DNA from 3 places in the Paraburkholderia sp. RL17-373-BIF-A genome. Region 3 is predicted to be linked to each of the others. Evidence: predicted binding sites of a transcription regulator. Region 3 holds the regulator's gene; each other region holds the start of a gene.

Region 1 (6,861 bases), on a different contig from region 3:
CCGGCGCGAGGCCTTCGCCCAAAGCGCCAAGCGACGCGGCGCGCCACGCGGCGAAATGATCTTCGATAACGATGGAACGCATCGCGACGCGTCACAACAACGCCAGTTGCACCGGCGGCGCCAACACCCGGCGCAATCGCGCCGACGACGCGTCATGCAGCGCCGCGCGATAGTCCTGCGTCACGACAAACGGCTTGATCTTCTCCAGCGGACAACGCAGCCGCACGAGGTCCTCGTAGCGCACACGCCGCGAACGCCGTAGCTCGACCAGGCGTTTCGCGTTGCGCATGCCGATGCCCGGCACACGCGCGATCATGCGCAGCGGCGCGCGGTTCAGGTCGACCGGAAACTGCTCGCGATGCGCCAACGCCCACGCGAGCTTCGGATCGATATCGAGCGAGAGGTTGCCGGGTTGTTCGAACAACTCGTCCGCACTGAAGCCGTAGCCGCGCATCAGGAAATCGGCCTGATACAGGCGATGTTCGCGTAACAACGGCGGCGCCTGAGCGGGCAATGCGGAAGGGCTATCGGGAATTGGGCTGAAGGCGGAGTAGTACACGCGCTTGAGCTTGTACGCTCCGTAGAGCGTCGCGGCGGTTTGCAAGATCGTGCTGTCGTTCGTCTGATCCGCGCCGACGATCATCTGCGTGCTTTGACCCGCGGGCGTGAACTTCGGCGCTCTGGCGTCGCTATGCGCCTCTTCCTGCGCAAGACGGATCGAGCCCATGGCGAGCTTGATGGTGCGGACGTTCTTTTCCGGCGCGAGCCGCGCGAGGCTGCCGTCGGTGGGCAGTTCGATGTTCACGCTCAAGCGGTCGGCATAGCGCCCGGCTTGCGCAATCAATTGCGGATCGGCGTCGGGAATCGTCTTCAGATGAAGATAGCCGCGAAACTGATGATCCTCACGCAAAGACTGGGCGACGCGCACGAGCTGTTCCATCGTGTAGTTCGATGACCGAATGATTCCGGAACTCAGAAACAGTCCGTCGATGTAATTGCGCCGATAGAAATCCAGCGTCAGTTCGACGACCTCCTCGGGCGTGAAGCGTGCGCGCGGCACGTTGCTCGAGCGCCGGTTGACGCAGTACTGACAGTCGTACAAACAGAAATTGGTGAGCAGAATTTTCAGCAGCGAGACGCAGCGCCCGTCCGGCGTGAAACTGTGGCAAATGCCCGCGCCGGTGCTGGCGCCCAGACCGGCAATGCCGCGAGAGCCGCGCTTGGGTGCGCCGCTGCTTGCGCATGACGCGTCGTACTTCGCCGCGTCGGCCAATACTTCCAGCTTTTTGAGCAGTTCCACGTTGCCGCCAATACTGTATGGATGTACAGTATTGTACGTGGGCGGGTCGTGACTGCAAGCGGTTTTTAATGAGAAGCGGGCGTTGTTCCACGGGGGCGCGCCCGGTGAACAAACGGGGCGAGCTGAAGCAATACAACGGGAATCGGGCGTATGCCGAACGGCGTTGCGCTTGCTTGCAGCTCCAGCGGCGCGATGGGATTAATAACAAGACGATCGCGGAACCTCGCACCGGCGAGCGGTCTGAATAGATCAAGTACGCGGGTGAGCCCGCACAATGAACGGAGATTCATCTACATGCCGGCTTTATCCGGTCAGGAACGCCATGCCTGAACAACTCTGGCTGCCTGGGCTCGAGGCGCCGCCAACGCCCACAGACGGTCTGTTCTTCGCCGTGTTTCCCGATGCCACGACAGCGGCCAGCATCGCGAAGCTCGCGCAACAGCTTTGCGGGGAGACGCGCGCGCGGAGTAAGCCGCTTGCGGCGGGCCGTCTGCATGTCACCTTGCATCATCTGGGAAATTTCGCGGGCGGTTTGCCGCAGAAGCGAGTCGACGCGGCGATGCAGGCGGCCGCCTCGATCAAAATGGAGCCGTTCAGCGTCGAATTCGATACGGCGGTCAGCTTTGCGTCGAAGCCGCGACCGGGACCGCTGGTGCTGGGCGGAGGCGAGGGCGTCGCTGGCCTGCACATGCTGCACGGCGCTTTGGGCCATGCATTGCAGGACGCTGGTTTGGGGGACCACGCCGTCTCATCGGCGGCGCGCTACATACCGCATGTCACACTGGCGTACGGCATGCCATGGGCCGCGGCGCGTCCCGTTGACCCGATATGCTGGAACGTGCGTGAGTTTGCGTTGATGCACAGTTTGCTCGGGCGTACGCGGCATGTCGCGTTGGCTCGATGGACTTTAGCGGGCGCCGAGTCATAGCGCGCGTCGCCCAAGGTGACGGCGGCGTGTCGATCGCGCCGGGCTAGAACCGCATGCCCGTCGCGCAACCGCCGGCGAAGCCGCCACCGCTGCCGCCCGCGCCGCCGCAGAACACGCCACAACCGGATAGCGCGAGCGACATGGCCACGGCGGCTAGCGTTGCGCGCAATCTCGGTTTGCGAATGCGTTCGCCGAGGTGTGCGAGATCGGGAGCGGCATGCGGGCTGTTGCCGGCGTCGAAACCGATGGTGGCGCAGGTAAGGCTTGAGTTGGTCATCGGGATTTCATAACTTCAGTGTCTTTGGGGAGCGGCGGGCAAAGGCGCGAACGGCGTCGTTCGTTGAAAGTCTTCTGTCATGTTTGTGCGGAGAAAAAGGGGCGGCATGCGGCACAGCCGGGAATCGCTGAGGCTAGCGCACGACCCTATGTCCCTCAAATACGCAGAATCTGAAAACGTAGGAGGTTTCGTCGGTTCGAGAAGCGGAACGATCGTGCGCTCCCTGATAGAATGCTTGGGCCGCAACGTAGTGGATTGCAGATGAAATTGCTTGATGCGTTAGTCGAACAGCGTATTGCCGCCGCCGCGCGAGGCGAGTTCGACGAGTTACCTGGCGCGGGCGCGCCGCTGTCGCTGGACGACGATGCTCTGGTCCCCGAAGAAGTGCGCGTCGCCAACCGGATTTTGAAGAATGCGGGCTTCGTGCCGCCCGCTGTCGAGCAGTTGCGCGCGTTGCGCGACCTGCAAGCGGAGTTGAATGCCGTGAGCGACCAGGCTACCCGTTGCCGTCTCCAGGCGCGCATGCTGGCGCTGGATATGGCACTTGAATCATTGCGTGGCGGGCCGCTGGTTCTGCCGCGCGAGTACTGCCGGCGCATTGCCGAGCGGCTGTCCGAGCGCGCCGGCAACCTCAATACGGCAGACGCGGGTTCGCAGTGAGCGAGCCGCTTGCCCACGCCGCCTTGCCGGATTCGGATTCTGTTGAGTCTCGCGATGTGCTGAGTACGCAGGGTTCTCAGGCCTCGATCAGCGGTGTCGCTGAACTGACTACGGCCGAGCCGGGCGCTGCCGCCGCCTCGGCGAGTTCAGATCCCACGCCTGGCGAGCCGTTCATATTTCCCGCTGTTCCCGAAGTCCCGGAGCGCGATCGACGCTTCATGGCGCTGGCGCAAGCCGCCGCCGAAGAGGCGCGCGCTGCCGGCGAAGTGCCCGTCGGCGCAGTCCTCGTGCGCGGCGACGAAGTCATCGCCACAGGTTTCAATCACCCGATCGGCGGGCACGACCCGTCGGCGCATGCGGAAATGGCCGCGTTGCGCGCCGCGGCGCAGGCCGTCGAGAACTACCGTCTGCCGGGCTGCGAACTCTACGTAACCCTCGAGCCGTGCCTGATGTGCGCGGGCGCGATCATGCACGCGCGCATCGCCCGTGTCGTGTTCGGGGCACGCGATCCGAAAACCGGCGCGTGCGGCAGTGTCGTCGATGCCTTCGCGAATCCGCAGTTGAATCATCACACCACGGTGGTCGGCGGCGTGCTCGAAAATGAATGTGGCGCCGCGCTCAAGTCGTTTTTTGCCGAGCGGCGGCGCGCGAGCCGCGCAGCACGCGCGGCGGCACGCGCCGACGCAGGCAGCGAACCGGACAACGAACCGGGTCCGGCTGAGTCGCTCTAAAACAACAACGTCCAACAAGGTCTTGCCAATGGCCGTCCATCGCACCATCGAACTGATCGCGCCGTCCGGGTATCCGCATGACCCCGAGGTGTTGCATCGCGCGTTGCAGCGCTTCCACACGCAGGGGCATCACGTCGACGGCGTGGAGGCGGCGCGGCGTCGCTATCAGCGCTTTGCCGGCACCGATGGCGAGCGCGCGGCCGATCTGAACCGGCTCGCCGACCCGTCGCGCAAGTTGCCGGACATCGTGCTGGCCGTGCGCGGCGGCTACGGCGCGGTGCGCATCCTGCACGGGCTCGACTACGACGGGCTGCAGCGGCGGCTGACCGATCAGCCGATCGCGCTGGTGGGACACAGCGATTTCACCGCGATCCAGCTTGCGCTGCTGGCGCGCGCCGGTGTGAAGACCTTCGGCGGCCCGATGGTGATGAGCGACTTCGGCGCGGACGAACTGAGCGAATTCACCATGCAGCACTTCTGGTCGGCGTTGACGAAGCCGACCATGACGGTCTCGAGCAACACGCCGCAAGCGCAGCCGGTCGACGTCTCGGGCATGTTGTGGGGCGGCAATCTGGCGGTGCTGGCATCGCTGATCGGCACGCCGTATATGCCGCCGGTGCAGGGCGGCATCCTGTTTGTCGAGGACGTCAACGAACAACCGTTCCGGGTCGAGCGGATGATCTATCAGTTGCACCTGGCCGGCATCCTCGCGCAGCAACAGGCGCTCGTGCTGGGCGATTTCTCCGGCGCCAAACCCTACGACTACGACAATGGTTACGACCTGCACGCCATGATCGAGCAGGTGAGGTCGGTGATCGGTATTCCGGTCGTCACCGGCCTCCAATTCGGGCATGTCCGCAACATGCTGACGCTGCCGGTGGGCGCGGACGCGCATCTCGTCGCCGACGCACACGGGTTCAAACTGAGTTTGTCGGGCTATCCGTACCTCGCCTGAACCGGCGGAGGAGGGAAGCGGGCGTTTGCCCGCTTTCTTTTAAGACCATTAACGCAACTAACGGTCAATTTAATCGACCACCTCCCACAGAACGACTCGTGCAGGTCCTTCGATTTTGTTGACAAAATCCGCCACCAATAGACGACCCCAGCCTCACCTAATTAAACTCGTACTGAGGCGGCACTAGGCACTCAAGCCGAGCCGGCAGCCCGCCAGCCCGCCGTCACCGCGAAGATTGTCGAAATTATAAGCAAAAATTGTTGACAATCTTTATGTCCATCCTATGATGACCTACATACCGAGACGAACATCATGTCCGACACAGAGTCCGCAGCCGCTAATAGTTCGAAACCCGAAGTGATTGCCGAGCGCATCCGCGCCGCGATCCTCGAGCATCGGCTCGCGCCGGGCTCAAAGCTGACAGAAGCGCAGTTGTGCGAAGTATTCGGTGTGAAGCGCGGCCCGATCCGGCAGGCGCTGGCGCAGTTGGCGACTGATCACCTCGTCGACCTCGAACCGAATCGCGGAGCGTTCGTAGCAAGCCCGTCGCTGCAGGAAGTGCACGAAGTGTTCGAGATGCGTCGCATCATCGAGTTGGCGGTGGTCGAAAAGATTTGCACCGGTCACGGCATGCGGCGTTTGAAGAGCATCGGCAGCATGATCGGCCGGGAACGCAAAGCGTTCGAGACACGTGATTTTCCGGCGTGGATTCGCCTGTCGGGCGAGTTTCACACCGAGTTGGCGGGACTCACCGGCAACGCGGTGTTGTGCGACTGTCTGAACGGTCTGGTGGCGCGCTCCACGCTGATTTCCGCGCTGTACGAGTCACTCGGTCGCAGCCCATGCTCGTTCGAGGACCACGAAGCTATTCTCGCCGCGCTCGACGCCGGCGATGCAAAAGAGGCGGCGGCCTTGATGTCGCGCCATCTGCAAAGCGTCGAGTTGAAGATGCTGGACCGCCCCGCACGTGGCGCGGCCGATCTGCACGAAGTGTTCGGCGCACTCAACGGTGCAGCCAGAGATTCATCGAAGACAAAGTCCGCGCAAGGCTGAGGCAAGCGGCCGGCGTGCGCCCGTTACCGGTGCGCGCCGCACTGAATTGAACTGAACCAATCAAGCGTTGCAAGGCGGCTCGGCGTGAGCGCTGTCGGCTTGTGCACGCGTGTCCGCCGCCGGGCGACGGGCTTCGAGTAGTAACGCATCGCCGGGAAGTCGCGGCTGCTGGCGGTGCGATAAACACAGTACTTCAAGTACGGAGACATCCGCGGCACGGCCGGACGGACGCGCCAAGACCCTTCGTCTCACACGGACGAGGCGGGCGCGACTGGCATGGCCGATGCAACGTCCTTCGATTCGCTATCGACGGTCCCTATTCCAAGGAGGAATCATGGCTCAGTTCAGTGCAGCGCCCGGCAATCCCGCAATTCCCACTTATGCAGATGACGGCGCGCCCAGCGAACCGTCGATGCCCGCAGGCTACAGCGACCGCCTCTATAACGAAGATCTCGCGCCGTTGCGTCATCAAACCTGGGGCGCTTACAACATCTTTGCGTTCTGGATGTCGGACGTGCACAGCGTCGGCGGCTACGTGTTCGCGGGCAGTCTGTTCGCGCTCGGCCTGACGAGCTGGCAAGTGCTGATCGCGCTGCTGGTCGGCATCACCATCGTCAACCTGTTGTGCAACCTGATCGCGAAGCCGAGCCAGGCGAACGGCGTGCCGTATCCGGTGGCGTGCCGCGCGACCTTCGGCGTGCTCGGCGCGAATATTCCCGCGGTGATTCGCGGCCTGATCGCGGTCGCGTGGTACGGCATTCAGACCTATCTGGCCTCGAGCGCGCTGGTGATCGTCGTGTTGAAGTTCGTTCCGCAGTTGCTGCCTTACGCCGATGTTCATCATCATGGCTTCATGGGACTCTCGACGCTCGGCTGGACCGGTTTCATGCTGCTGTGGGTGTTGCAGGCACTGGTGTTCTGGCACGGCATGGAGACCATCAAGAAGTTCATCGACTT
Region 2 (6,861 bases), on a different contig from region 3:
GGCACGGCAGCAACCGATTGCCATAGAGCCTCCCGACGATTACCAGCAAGCGAAGCGAGCGCGTTGGCGTCCGCAAGTGAATGGAGGTCCTTTCGGTCAAGCTGCGCTCTGCGGGCCAGGTCAGCGACGGTTTCGAATGGACGCACGGCCCTGGCATTTTCAACCCGCTCTGCGGCGCCGTCCTTCATGCCGCGCAGCAGCGACATGCCGAGTCGGACCGCTGGGCGGTCGTTGTCGGGCAGCGGCACCAAGACAGAGTCCCAGCCGCTGACAGTGACGTCAACAGGCAGCACCTTCACGCCGTGACGTTGTGCGTCCTGCACAAGCTGTGACGGCGAATAGAATCCCATAGGCTGACTGTTGAGCATCGCCGCAAGGAATGCCTCTGGCTCATGGCACTTAAGCCAGCTACTCGCGTACACCAGGAGCGCGAAACTGGCGGCATGGCTTTCCGGGAAGCCGTACTCACCGAAACCCTGGATTTGCTCGAAGATGCCTTCTGCGAAAACCTGGTCGTAACCGCGCTCCTGCATCCCGTTGACGATACGGTCATAGTATTTCTCGAGACCACCTTTCCGCTTCCAGGCGGCCATAGCCCGTCTCAACTGGTCTGCCTCGCCAGCTGTAAAACCGGCAGCCAGGATGGCCACCTGCATGACCTGCTCCTGAAAAATCGGGACCCCGAGCGTCCGCCCAAGCGCTGTCTTCAGCGCCTCACTCGGATACGTCACGGGTTCAAAGCCTTGACGACGTTGCAGGTAGGGATGAACAGCACCACCTTGAATCGGCCCCGGCCTGACGATGGCCACCTCAATGACCAGGTCATAAAAGGTGCAGGGCTTCATGCGCGGTAGCATGCTCATCTGTGCGCGCGACTCAATCTGGAACACGCCGACGGTGTCAGCGGCGGAAATCATCTCGTATGTCTTGGAGTCCTCAGGCGGAATGTCCTGCATTTCGAATCGCTCGCCGCGCTGCTCCGACACGATGTCCAGCGCGCGGCGGATGGTCGACAGCATGCCAAGCGCAAGCACGTCAATTTTCAGCAGACCAAGCGCTTCAAGGTCGTCCTTGTCCCACTCGATGACGGACCGGTCCGCCATCGCCGCATTCTCGACAGGGACAAGACGCGTGAGCTTGCCGCGACTGATAACGAAACCACCTGAGTGTTGCGACAGATGGCGTGGAAAGCCAAGGAGCTGGGAAGCGAGTCGCGCCCACGCCTGGATGAGCGGCTTCTCCGGGTCGAGCCCAGACTCGGCGAACCGCTTGAGCAGGTCTTGGCTCGTGTCGAACCAGTGATGACTCTTCGCGACGAGGTCGACAATCTGTGAGTCAACGCCAAGTGCTTTGCCCGTCTCACGCAATGCGCCCCGTGGCCGGTACGTTGAAACCGCCGCGGCGATAGCAGCGCGGTCACGGCCATACTTGCGATAGATGTACTGGATGACCTCTTCGCGCCGCTGATGTTCGAAGTCGACGTCGATGTCTGGAGGTTCACCGCGCTCCTTGCTTATGAACCGTTCGAACAGCATGTTGCCGCGCGCAGGGTCGACCTCGGTAATGCCGAGGCAATAGCAGACCGCCGAATTGGCGGCCGAGCCGCGGCCCTGGCAAAGGATGTGCTGGCTGCGCGCAAAGCGCACGATGTCGTAGACAGTCAGAAAGTACGGTTCGTATTCGAGGTCGGCTATGAGTTCAAGCTCGTGCTCAATCTGCCCCTGTACGTTGTGCGGGATGCCAGATGGAAAGCGTCGCTGCGCGCCGATGTATGTTTCCTGTCGAAGATAGGCTTTCGGGGTGATGCCGGCGGGTACCAGTTCGTCCGGATATTCATAGCGCAGCTCGTCGAGCGAGAACGTGCAGCGGCTCGCAATATCGACGGTCGCTGCGAGTGCTTCTGCCGGGTATAGGTTCGCGAGGCGGAGTCGCGAGCGCAGATGTTGCTCGGCATTCGGCGCAAGGTCGTAACCGCATTCGTGTACTGGCCTACCGACCCGGATAGCGGTCATCGTGTCCTGCAGTGGCTTGCGCGAGCGCACATGCATAACGACATGCCCCAGAGCCACCACAGGTACATCGAGGCTGCGCGCGATGAACTCGACCGAGCCACGGTGAATGTCATCCATGGCGCGTTGATGAAGCACCAACCCGACCCAGGCGCGGCCAGTAAATGTATCGTCCAGCCACTCGACCTGTGCAGCAAGGACATCCTCGTTGGCCGGGAAATCCGGCACAAGGATGGCGAGGCAGTCCGGCATCCCGCGAAGGTGTCGATATTCCTTCTCTGGACGCGAGAGGTCCTGTGGCGTCAGGCGATACTCGCCCTTGGTTGCCCGGGTGCGCGCGAGCGAAATCAGTTCAGACAGGTTGCCGTACCCCTCGCGGTTTCTGGCGAGCAGGATAATTCCGAATGCAGGCGAGCCGTCGGCATTGACCAATCGGAAGAACGAGCCGACGATAAACGGCAGCTTTGCTTCCTTCGCGGCGACGTGCGCACGCACCACACCGGCTAGCGAACATTCGTCGGTGACGGCCAATGCCGAATAGCCAAGCTGTGCCGCGCGCTCGGAGAGCTCTTCCGCATGAGAAGCGCCATGCAGGAAGCTGAAATTCGAGAGGCAGAAAAGCTCGGCATACGCCGGCAGGACATTGAAGATGGTGTCCATGGCGCATCAGCCGAACAGTCCGTGAAGAAACCACCGCTGCTCTTCCTCCGCGTCGCGGCTGCTGACACGCTCGCGATATATCCAGTAGCAACTCTGGTCTTCCGCCTGTGCAACGAAATAATCGCGGGTCACAAGCTCACCATCAAACCAGCCAGCCTCAATGCGTTCGCCGGGAGACACCATCCTCAATGGAGACCCATAGAAGGGGCGATGCTGACGCATCAGCAGCCGCACCGGACTGTCCAGCATCCATGTCGGTCTCGGCAGACCCTGCGGAAGTGCTTCCTGCTTCGACTTGTGTGTCACCGGCACCCACCGGTTGGCGACCTCCGGGCGATGGTCGGCAGTCGGCGCGGGCCGAAGAACGTTGTCCTCTCCGAGCCGCGCAACAAGTAACTCGAGGAGCCGCGCATGGTCTTCCTTCGAACCTCCCGGCTCCGGGAATAGCGTGTCAGATGCCGGCGCTGCGGATTCCACTCTGGACGCATCGAGTCGCAGCGCGATGACCGGTGCAGCCAGTTCAATCCGGTGCAACCGCTCCTTCAGTAGCCTGACGAGGTGCTCCTCCTTCCAGGTTGGCTCACCAAGTGCAATGTCGATGGTTGTCGGCTCGATAGCGTCGCGCCCACGTTCATGCTCGAGCAGCAGCTTGACCGCCGTTACCGCGAGCTGCTTGGCGCAAAGCCAGCCACACAATTGCACGATGAGTCGATGCGCACCGAACACTGCGCCGTCAGCATGCTCGAGACGGTCCGGCATTTCGATACGTGCGGAGAAAGTGGGCGGCAGCTCGAGCCAGTCAAAGAGTTCGGGCGCGGTGCCGAATGCGCGGTCGAGCGAATCGAGCAGACGCTCACCACATCGCCGCTGCAGGCCGGCGCGTGGCAGGCGTCTTACATCGGCGATGGTTTCGCACCCGAGCCCGGAGAACCAGTCTCCGAACGGACGAACCTCAGGAACGGCCATCATCGGCAAAGCGGCTAGTCGTTGTTCAAGGGAAGCCAGCTTGAGTACGCGCCGGTTTCCGAACTTCGCCAGGAGCCATCCACCCTGGCCGGTGGGCGCAGCGCTGATGCGGGCGGTAAGCCCGAGTGTTCCGAGAACGGACTTCGCTTCCCGACACAACGCGAGCAACCCGCCAAAGAGGCGTAGACTCGCGCCGACTTCAACCACGACGGTCGCTTCGTCAAGCAAGGCGACCTCCGGTGAGAAGCGCATCAGGGCAACACCCACCTCGCGCTGTGCCGCCGCTTCCCTGGCGGCATCGCGTTCATGCATCTCCGTTTCCGACGACAGTGTCAGGACTCCGCCGCGCTTCATCCCGAGGCGCACGCCAGCTGCGCGAGCCGTGCTGTCTGTGATGACCACTTTGTCTTTCTCCAGTACAGCGCTTCCGTGCGCGGGCTCAGATGACCACTTCGGTCGGAACACCTCGAGCGGCAACTTCGGCAAGTGGACGGCGAGAAAGACGCGCATGTCGGGAAAGCAATACAGGAGTGGGTTGAAGGGGAATCGACAGAGGCTCTGCGCGCGCTGGCCCTCGTCGTTTCACAATGTCAACGGTCAGACCGTCGGCGGATGGTCTTAAAGCGAGCCGCAAAAGCGCGGGCGATGAGTCCTGTGCCGCTGCCAGAGGCCTGACCATCACGAAAAGTGTTTCGGATGACTGCGCCGCTAAATGCAGGCGTCGCAGCGATGAGGCCTGCGCGTATTGCGCCCAGAAGATGAGCGCACCGCAACTGCCTGCCCGCAGAATCTGCTCCGCCGACCAGAGCGCATCGGCGGTCTTCTGCGCTTTCACCCGCAACACCTGGTCAATGGGAAGCCCGATGTAGCTGAGTCCAAGCCCGTCCGGGGTGTGCGGCGGCTGCACAAACGCCACAGGGCGGTTGCCCGAACCACTGAGTGCCGGGCGCAACAGTCGCAATTCACCGACCCCGGCCTGCTGCACCATCAGGTCGATGAGCGCACCGACTGGCCAGCCCCCGCCGGGGAGCTCGGCCGACAGCGCGGGATAGCCGGTCTCAACGACCCGCCCACGGCCACGCGCGAGCTGGGACGCACGCCACAAGGACGGGTGTATCTCTTCGGCCGTGACGGTAGCGGTGGACATATGGCAACAAAAAAACCTGTATATTTATACAGTATCGTACACGCAAATTCGTAGGCGTGAACTGTCACTTTTATTTGAGGAACGACGGCCGTGCGTCATCCATCGCTCGGCCTCATGTCCTGCTTCCATTGCTCAGAGGAGGTTCCACCATGAGAGCAGATGAATGGGTTCGGGAGGCCGAACGCGAATCGAAACTTGTGGATGCCTTGTACAAGGCACGTAGTCTGATTTCGATGCACAACGGCATGACCGTGCGGTGCGACGGCGAGGAATGGCCGCTCGATTTCGGCCAGGAGCTGAAGATGATTGACGCCACATTGAAGATGGCCGGAGTCGAGACTCAACGCCTCAAGCAGTAGCTGCTTGCCGAGTCGCGCGAACTCGGGCAATCACCGGGAAGAATCGGTTCAGAGGTCCTTCGAGGTCAGCAGATGCAAACTGAGAAATACGGTGGATACACGCTGTGGGGTCATGCCATCTTGCAGCAGGAAGGCATCCCACAGCCGGCGAAATTCGCAGGAAGCGGCACGGTCACGCGCGACACCAAGGTCGTCGAGGTATCCGGGGTACTCGGCGCTTTTGATAGTGACGAAGAAGCAGACTTGGTAGGCCTTTCGTGGTGTCGAGCGTGGGTAGATAGCCACGGCTAGCGAGGAGGTCGCGGCAACCGCGCTTCGGTTTGCGTAGAACTCGCCTTGCACAATTAGGGTCATCAATCTATAACGGACTCGGGTACCGCCGTCCGTGTCGCATTTTTCGCGTGGTGCTCGTCCCGTGAATCGGAGGTGCCCATGTACTGTGCTCGGAGAACGGTTGCTACGCTCGTCGCCGTGTCGGCATCGTCGCTCATATCAACAACTCATGCCGAGTCCAGTCTCAGCTACTTAGGAGACGCGACAAATGCCATCTACTCCTTGAACGGCAATTCCAGCCCAGAGGAAGTTGCGAAGGCTTATTCGCAAGGATGCACCGCATTAAAACGCTTGAGCGACGACCAATCTTTCAAAAAGGCGCTCCACAAGAAAGCCGGAAAATCCGGAGGCACTGAACAGCGCGAAGCTCTCCAAGCAGCGCGTACTTTCGCCGGAAGTTTTGTCGACTCGGAGTCAGGCGCGCTGAAACAAATTGGCGTGAGCGATGATGCTGCCAAACAGGTCCTCCATAGAGCATACGACTTCCGGAAGGACATAACTGACAAGCCAGACCCCAATCTCATTGAAAGGGACATCACCGATACACGGGATGTTGTCTGCAAGGCGAGCGCGCAGGCGTCGGCTTCTTTGCAGGATGCGAAGAACCGAAATCGATGGGAACTGATTGCCTTGGGATTCGGTGGCGTAGCCCTTATAGCGGCTGACGCCGGGTCCGAGATTCCATCGGGCGGCTTAGCCACCGCTTCATTCGGACTTGGCGTGGGAATGGTTGGAACGTTTCTGAGCAAAACCACGAAGGAGTGGTGAGAGCGATGCAACGTTGAGCGTCAATAGGTAGCCTTCCAGCCTGACGGTGTGCGCTACGCATTTGAACTCTTTTCGCTGTCGGCTCGGCGTGAGGCACTCGTCGGCGTCCGCCTGTTCAGCCTTGTGTAGCGTTCTTCACAAGCTAGCATCCAAGAGGCCCAACGAGATTCGAAGCTTGTCGACGCACTGTACAAGGCGCGCTACCTCATATCGATGCACAACGGCATGACCGTGCGGTGTGATGGTGAGGAGTGGTCGCTCGATTTCGGCCAAGAACCGAAGATGATTGACGCTGCATTGAAGACAGCCGACATCGACGCCGGGCGGCTCAAGCAGTAAATTCATTTTCGGCGCCCAAATTTTGTGAGACGTCGTACGTTCATCTTGCGGCACGGAATCATCCTGAAACCGGGACGGTTCGCAGCAAGCAAAACGACGCGAAGGGCCGCTCCCTAGCATGTCCGTCGCATCGGAACCACTATTTTGGCGCATTTGCGCGACCGATGTCCGCGCCGGCCTCGGACGACACCGTTTCACGTTCAGATGCGGTTTTAGTGCATCCCGGAATGATTGGACTTGTCGCTTGTGGTGCGCAGGTCAAACAAGCCGCTAGCTTGGA
Region 3 (6,861 bases):
CTTTAGCCTCGCGCCGGAGAAGGGCGTCAAGGTCGAGCACACGGAACGCGCACCGGTGCTGGCGCTGCTGCGCGCCGATCATCCCTTGGCCGCGCGCGCGAAGGTGTCGCTCGCCGACTTGCAGCGCTATCCGCTCGTGCTGCCTGAACCCGGCACGACGATTCGTCAGTTGATCGACATTACCTGTGCGCTCGAAGGCGTCCTGCTCGAGCCCGAACTCACCTGCAACAACAGCGGCGCCATGTACCGCTACGCGCAGAAGTCCGGCGCGATCATGTTCACGGGTCTGCTGTCCGTGCGCGATCGTTATGCCGGCGATGGCTTCGTCGTGATGCCGATGACGCATCCGCAGATGCGCCAGCGCAGCATTCAGGTGCAGACCATGGCGGGGCGTGAACTGCCGCAGTCGGTGAGGGCGTTCCGGGATCATCTGATCGCGGAAATCGCGGGCGCGAAGCCAGCCGATGCGGCTTCCTCGAAGGCCACGCGAAAGCGCAGCAGGAGCACGCGCTGACGGCTCCAGGGTTTGGAGAATCCACGTGGCATCAACGCGGCGAAACAGGGTTTGCGAGCGCCCGCGCACCACGAAGCAGGCTGGCCGCATGCGTGCGATAGCGATCCATTCGCTACTAAATGAAAGGCAAATGTCCCAGCCGGAACGCGAATCACGACCTAAACTGTGGTGGACGGGGCGGGTTGAAGACGCGGGATGCGCGGCTGGCAATGCTGCAGTGCACGCACCGAAGGAAGTCACCTTGGGGACACCGGTGGTAGGATTCAGCCCGAAAAATGGACAGCGGCGCGCGCTCGGATTCGCGTGCCATCCACAACAGAGCGATAGGACTCAGGACATCGAATGGCGCAACAAAAAACAAACCCAAAACTTGAGCAGGCGCTGACGCGCGGGGATCTCGCAATCCGTCAGGCGAATTCGGCGCGGGCCACGGCGTTGCTGCGCGCGTTGGGCAAGATGATCGTGGACGCGTCGGCGACGATCGGCGTGGAAGCCTTCACACTGATTCCCGACGGCGACAAGATCTACGATCCGGCCGATGGGCTGTGGCCGCAGGAACTGCAGATCTCGCTCGACGGTCCCGTCGAAGAAGCCGATCCGGACGAAGTGCGTACGGTCCGTCTGATCGCCGACGATCCGGGCACGGTGTTCCGGGTCGAGTGGCAGCGCGCCGACGGCAAGATCGGGCGTCAGGACGGCGGCCCATTCGCCACGGTGGCGTTTATTTCCGACGTGGACATTCCGTGGACGGACGACGAGGACTAAGCAAGCCGGTTCGCGACAGGCGGTGATACCGGGTTGATTGCGGGTATCGGCGCCTGTGGTGCGTGGTTGTCGAAAGCCGGAAAACCTACTTCATCATCCGGCGCCGAAACAGAATCGCCGACACGATAAACCCGCCCACCGCATACGCGGCCAGCACGGCCACATGCCACAGCGCATTGTCGACGGGCCGGCCCAGCATGGCCGGCCGCATCAAGTCGACGGCATGCGCCAACGGCAACAGCTGGGTGGCGCCTCGCGCCACTGCGGGCAGTTGCGACACGGGAAAGAACACGCCGGATAACAACAGCATCGGCGTCAACACCAGCGTCTGGTAAAACATGAAGAAGTCGTACGAAGGCGCAAGCGCCGTCACGACCATCGCGACGCTCGCAAACGCGAGCCCGGTCAGCACAATGACCGGCAACGCCAGCAGCATCGACGGAAAATTCGCGTAGCCCAATGCGCCGGCCACCAGCATGATCGCCGCGCCCGAGAGCGCCGCCTTGCTGGCTGCCCAGATCACCTCGCCGAGCACGATGTCGCCGAGTGTCAGCGGCGTATGCATGATCGCTTCCCAGGTGCGCTGCACGTGCATGCGCGAGAAGCCCGAATACATCGACTCGAAACTCGCCGACATCATCACGCTCGAGGCCACCGTGCCCGCCGCAAGAAACGCGATATACGACACGCCGTCGACATGCCCCACCATCAGCCCCAGCCCGAAGCCGAGGCCGAACAGATAGATCATCGGATCGGCCAGGTTGCCGAACATCGAGGCGATCGCGAGCTTCTTCCACACCAGATAGTTGCGGCGCCACACGGCGATCCAGTTGCTTGCGTTCGCGGGAAAGGCGGCGAAGGCTTCCTGTTTCGACGGCGTATCGCCCGGGGTTTCGTAAGTGCGTGCGTCCATTGCGTGTCTCGTGCGGTGTTCCTCTACGGAACTTCCTTTTGGGGTGTCTTTGTATCTGTAGCGCGTTGCGTGCGAGTCCGGTCTCGATGCGCCTCTAATCCTGCATCTCGCGACCGGTGAGCCGCAGGAACACATCCTCCAGATTCGCCGGTCGATGCAGATAGCGCAGATCCGCGCGCTGCTTGAGCCGCGCATGCACCGGCTGCGCGTCGTTGACATAGCAGAACAGCGTCTCGCCGCTGATCTCGGTGCGCTCGACGAGCGGCGCCAGTTCATCGCGCAACGCCACCGGATCGGGCCCGAAGATCTCGATCACATCGCAACCGATCTCGGATGCGATCAACGCGCTCGGCGCGCCTTCCGCGATCTTGCGCCCTTCCTCGATCACGCACAGCCGGTGGCAGAGCCGTTCGGCTTCTTCCATGAAGTGCGTGGTCAGCAGAATGGTCTTGCCGCGCGCGAGCAAGGAGCGCAGCCGCTCCCAGATCAGATGCCGCGCCTGAGGATCGAGGCCGGTGGTCGGCTCGTCCATGATCAGCACATCGGGATCGTTGACGAGCGCGCGCGCCAACGTGAGGCGCCGCTTCATGCCGCCTGACAATTCGCTCACGCGCGCGTCCGCCTTGCTCTCGAGCCGCGCGAATTCGAGCAGCGACGGCACCATCGCACGGCATTGCGCGGCGCTCAGACCGAAGTAGCGGCCGAACACCAGCAGGTTCTCGCGCACCGTGAAGTCAGGATCGAGATTGTCGAACTGCGGCACCACGCCGACGCGCGCCCGCGCCACGCGCGCGCGGCCGGGGATCGGCTCGCCGCACAGACGGATCCTGCCCGCATCCGGCGCCGCGATACCGAGCAGCATGCGCAACGTGGTGGTTTTGCCCGCGCCGTTTGGGCCGAGCAGGCCGAAGCATTCGCCGGCGTTGACATGAAACGACAGTCCATCGACGACCGTTTTTTCGCCGTAGCTTTTTTTGACCTGATGAAATTCGATGGCGGCTTCGGGCATGGATCGAACGAGTCTCCGGAAAAGACGTGAATGACGCGAATGGCCGGGGGAGGCCGCCTATTCTAGGGCATCGGCGGGACGCTGTTGGTTCGCCCCCGACAGTCCGAAGCGGGTTTCTTGCACTGCGGCATCGGCGCGCGGAGGACCCGCGGGCGGCTCGCGCACCTGTTTAGGGCGTCGTTAAGGGGCAGTTAGCGCACAGTTAGCGTTTTCCATCCCTTGCAACCTGAATTGCGGCGCACCATGATTAATTCAGATCGCGCGTCCCGCGCGAAGGGAGAAAAATCATGGCGAGCTACCAGAAAATCCTGCTGTGCTACGACGGCTCGCGTGAAGGCCGCAAAGCACTACGTTGCGGCGCCGACCTGGCGTTGGATCTGAAAGCGGAAACGCACTTGTTGTCGGTCGTCGACATGCGTTCGAGCATTGCGCAAAGCGCGGGCCTGTTGACCGACGTGGCCTGTGGCAGTTTTGAAAAGACCGCGCGCGACATCCTGCAGGAAGGCGTGGACTGGCTCACGGAGCGAGGCGTGAGCGCCCAGGGGCATTTCGCGTTCGGCCATCCGATCGACGAGATTGCCAACCTCGCCAATGAATTGCATGTCGACCTGGTCGTGGTCGGCCACCGCTGCCGCACGGGCTTGTCGCGATGGTGGATGGGCGCGGGCAATACGCCGCTGCTCGACCGTGTCTCGTGCAGCATTCTGGTGGCGTGTTCTTCAGCGCAGGAGCAGCAGCAAGCGGCGGCTTGAGGCGGGCTAGTCACGCGACCGGCCGCCTCGGCCTGACGGCATCAGGTGATCACTCGTTCAGGTTGACCGCGGCCAGCTTCCACGTGAATACGCCCTCGCGCTGGAAGATCGCCGAGTAACGCGCGTCGCCGGCGCCATGCTGGTACGTGACGACGAACTCGTTGAGGCCGCGATAGCCCGCCGTGGTTTGCGGCGGTTGCGGTGGCGCGGAGTTGACATTGGCCGCGTTGCCGTTTGCGGGAGCTGCAGGCGCAGGTGCGGTCGCAGCGGCGTCCGGCGGATTATTTGCGGCCGGGGGCGCGGGCGGTCGCTCGCCCGGATCGCCGCGCGGCGGCATGCCGTTCAGCAAGGCCGCCACGCCGTCCGGTGTGGCATACGCATCCACGAGCGGACCGATCAACGCAACGCCGATCATCGCGCCAATGGCGGCCAATGGATTGCCGTTGCTGTGCGCGCCAAGCCGCCGTGTCAGCAAGCCGGCGACTTGCTCCTTCAGGCTCTCACGCAACGCGGGGAAGTCGACATACTGATTGACGGTTTGCGCGTCGCGCGCATCGGCCGCGCGTTTGAGATTGTTCAGCGCGATGTACGGTGTCGCGTAAGCAAACCCCAGCGCGGCGATCACCACGATCACGATCAGCGTGACTATCAGCGGCCGGGTGGCGCCGCCATGCATGCCGCGCTTGCTGCCGCGTTTGGTACGTTTTGAAACTGCCATCGAGTGGGACTCTCCATCAGGTGTGATCTAACGTGGACCGCAGCCACGCGAAAACGATCCCACGCAATACATCTCTCGCTGTCCCGTTCAAGACCCTTCAAGACCCCTCAAGACTCGAACACCGCCCCATGCACGTTGGCTTCATCGGCGATGCAGCGGTCGATCATGCGGCAAACCGCGTCCATCGTGCCGACCATGATCAGACGCGACGGCCCGTGATAAACCCGCACCGGTGCGCGACGCGCCGGTTCGGCCGTATTCAAGCCCGAATTCAACGACACGCGGGCAAATGCCGGCATCGACGACGGCAGGCTCGGCGCGGCCTCCGGCGAGTCGAACAGCGACGGCGTGCCGAGCGTGGCCGCCTCGATCAATGAGCAGGGCACCAGCTTGCGAAGATGGCGCAGACGACCGAACTGGCGAAAGGGCAGCAGGCGGGCAAGACGTTCCATGAGACTCTCCAGGCGATGCAACGTTGATGCGGCGTTGGCGCGGCTTCTTATTTTGTCGAACGGGCGAGAGGGTTAAAACTCGCCGGGGCGGATCAGCCCCACGGCGATACCCTCCAGCGCGAACTCCGCACTGCCGGTTTCAACGAAGATGTTTTCGTAATCGGGGTTCTCGGCGATCAGCTCGAGCCCGTTCGGCCGGCGCTTCAGGCGCTTGACCGTGACGTCGTCACCAAGCCGGGCAATGATGATCTGGCCGTCTTTGGCTTCGCTGCGCTTTTGCACCGCGAGCAGGTCGCCGTCGAAGATGCCCGCGTCGCGCATGGACAGCCCGCGCACCTTCAGCAGGTAGTCGGGCTTGCTCGAGAACAGCGCCGGGTCGCACGCGTAGTGCTGCGAGATATGTTCCTGCGCGAGGATCGGGCTGCCTGCGGCAACCCGCCCGATGAGCGGCAGCGACAGTTGCATGATGCTGGCGTGCGGCAGCGTGAACTGATGCGGCGAGTCTTCCGGGCCGGCCAGCAGGCGAATGCCGCGCGATGCGCCGGCCGCGAGTTCGATCACGCCCTTGCGAGCCAGCGCGCGCAGATGTTCTTCTGCCGAGTTGGCCGAGCTGAAACCCAGCTCGGCGGCGATCTCCGCGCGGGTGGGCGGAAAGCCGGTGCGTTCGATAGCCCTGCGGATCAGATCGAAAACCTGCTGCTGTCGTGCGGTGAGTTTGGTCATGGCGCCACTGTATGTATGAACAGGTGACTGTATTTTTATACAGTATTCGGCGCAATTCAAGCTTTACTTTAAGTTCGGGGTGAAGGGTGTCGTTCCAGCGCCGTCAAGCGACGCTCAAACACCCGTTTTCCTGCCGCAACGCCTTATCCAGCTGTCATTACCACTTTTGCGTATTAAAGAATGAAGAAACATTATTTTTAATGATGAAAGCCCTTCGATAGACTGGCCTCCAGTTGGCGCTCATGTGCACGTGACCGCGACGTAAAAAGACACCACACGCTGTTTCAGCGGACACAACGCGGAGAAAGTTGACATGGATCACCAAGGTACGGGGCTGGCAGGCAGGACGAAAAAACTGATCGCGGCACTCGCATTGGGCGCGGCGGGCGCGCTCGGCGTGATGGCGCAGGCGCACGCCGCCGACACGACGCTGCTGAACGTGTCCTACGACCCGACGCGCGAGCTGTATCAGGACGTCAACCAGGCGTTCGGCAAGGAATGGAAGGCGAAGACGGGCGAGACGATCACCTTCAAGCAGTCGCACGGCGGCTCGGGCGCCCAGGCGCGCTCGGTGCTCGACGGCCTGCAGGCCGACGTGGTGACGCTGGCGCTTGCATACGATATCGACGCACTGGCCGGCAAGGGTTTGCTGGACAAGGGCTGGCAGAAGCGCTTGCCGGATAACGCGTCGCCGTACACGTCGACGATCGTGTTTCTGGTGCGCAAGGGCAACCCGAAGCACATCAAGGATTGGGACGATCTGACCAAGCCGGGCGTGTCGATCGTCACGCCGAATCCGAAGACCTCGGGCGGCGCGCGCTGGAACTACCTCGCGGCCTGGGCGTATGCCGAGCATCAACCGGGCGGCAATGATCAGAAGGCCAAGGAGTTCGTCGGCAAGCTCTATAAGAACGCCGGCGTGCTGGATTCGGGCGCGCGTGGCGCGACCACCAGCTTCGTGCAACGCGGTATCGGCGACGTGCTGATCGCGTGGGAAAACGAAGCATTCCTGTCG

Evidence for each region. The regulator LexA, encoded in region 3, represses DNA repair genes until DNA is damaged. The targets are predictions, from matches to a motif close to ACTGTATNNNNATACAGT.
Region 1: P0D80_RS25790 (putative DNA modification/repair radical SAM protein) is a predicted target of LexA. The motif match lies at 1,313-1,330, and genes of this name have one in related genera.
Region 2: imuA (translesion DNA synthesis-associated protein ImuA) is a predicted target of LexA. The motif match lies at 4,798-4,815, and genes of this name have one in related genera.

The regions. Positions count from the first base shown of each region.
Region 1 covers NZ_JARESO010000022.1:62,585-69,445, reverse strand. Annotated here, with positions in the region: gene P0D80_RS25795 (UdgX family uracil-DNA binding protein) at 1-82, opposite strand, end outside; gene P0D80_RS25790 (putative DNA modification/repair radical SAM protein) at 92-1,300, opposite strand; gene P0D80_RS25785 (2'-5' RNA ligase family protein) at 1,623-2,228, shown strand; gene P0D80_RS25780 (hypothetical protein) at 2,272-2,505, opposite strand; gene P0D80_RS25775 (DnaJ family domain-containing protein) at 2,767-3,165, shown strand; gene tadA (tRNA adenosine(34) deaminase TadA) at 3,339-3,896, shown strand; gene ldcA (muramoyltetrapeptide carboxypeptidase) at 3,925-4,851, shown strand; gene P0D80_RS25760 (GntR family transcriptional regulator) at 5,164-5,904, shown strand; gene P0D80_RS25755 (NCS1 family nucleobase:cation symporter-1) at 6,239-6,861, shown strand, end outside.
Region 2 covers NZ_JARESO010000008.1:275,972-282,832, forward strand. Annotated here, with positions in the region: gene P0D80_RS13110 (error-prone DNA polymerase) at 1-2,669, opposite strand, end outside; gene P0D80_RS13115 (Y-family DNA polymerase) at 2,676-4,145, opposite strand; gene imuA (translesion DNA synthesis-associated protein ImuA) at 4,075-4,782, opposite strand; gene P0D80_RS13125 (hypothetical protein) at 4,932-5,141, shown strand; gene P0D80_RS13130 (hypothetical protein) at 5,214-5,432, shown strand; gene P0D80_RS13135 (hypothetical protein) at 5,697-6,242, shown strand; gene P0D80_RS13140 (hypothetical protein) at 6,456-6,581, shown strand; gene P0D80_RS13145 (TetR/AcrR family transcriptional regulator) at 6,852-6,861, opposite strand, start outside.
Region 3 covers NZ_JARESO010000025.1:97,078-103,938, reverse strand. Annotated here, with positions in the region: gene P0D80_RS27935 (LysR family transcriptional regulator) at 1-514, shown strand, start outside; gene P0D80_RS27930 (hypothetical protein) at 857-1,279, shown strand; gene P0D80_RS27925 (ABC transporter permease) at 1,365-2,192, opposite strand; gene nodI (nodulation factor ABC transporter ATP-binding protein NodI) at 2,287-3,201, opposite strand; gene P0D80_RS27915 (universal stress protein) at 3,489-3,953, shown strand; gene P0D80_RS27910 (DUF2939 domain-containing protein) at 4,003-4,671, opposite strand; gene P0D80_RS27905 (hypothetical protein) at 4,779-5,123, opposite strand; gene lexA (transcriptional repressor LexA) at 5,196-5,846, opposite strand; gene P0D80_RS27895 (sulfate ABC transporter substrate-binding protein) at 6,160-6,861, shown strand, end outside.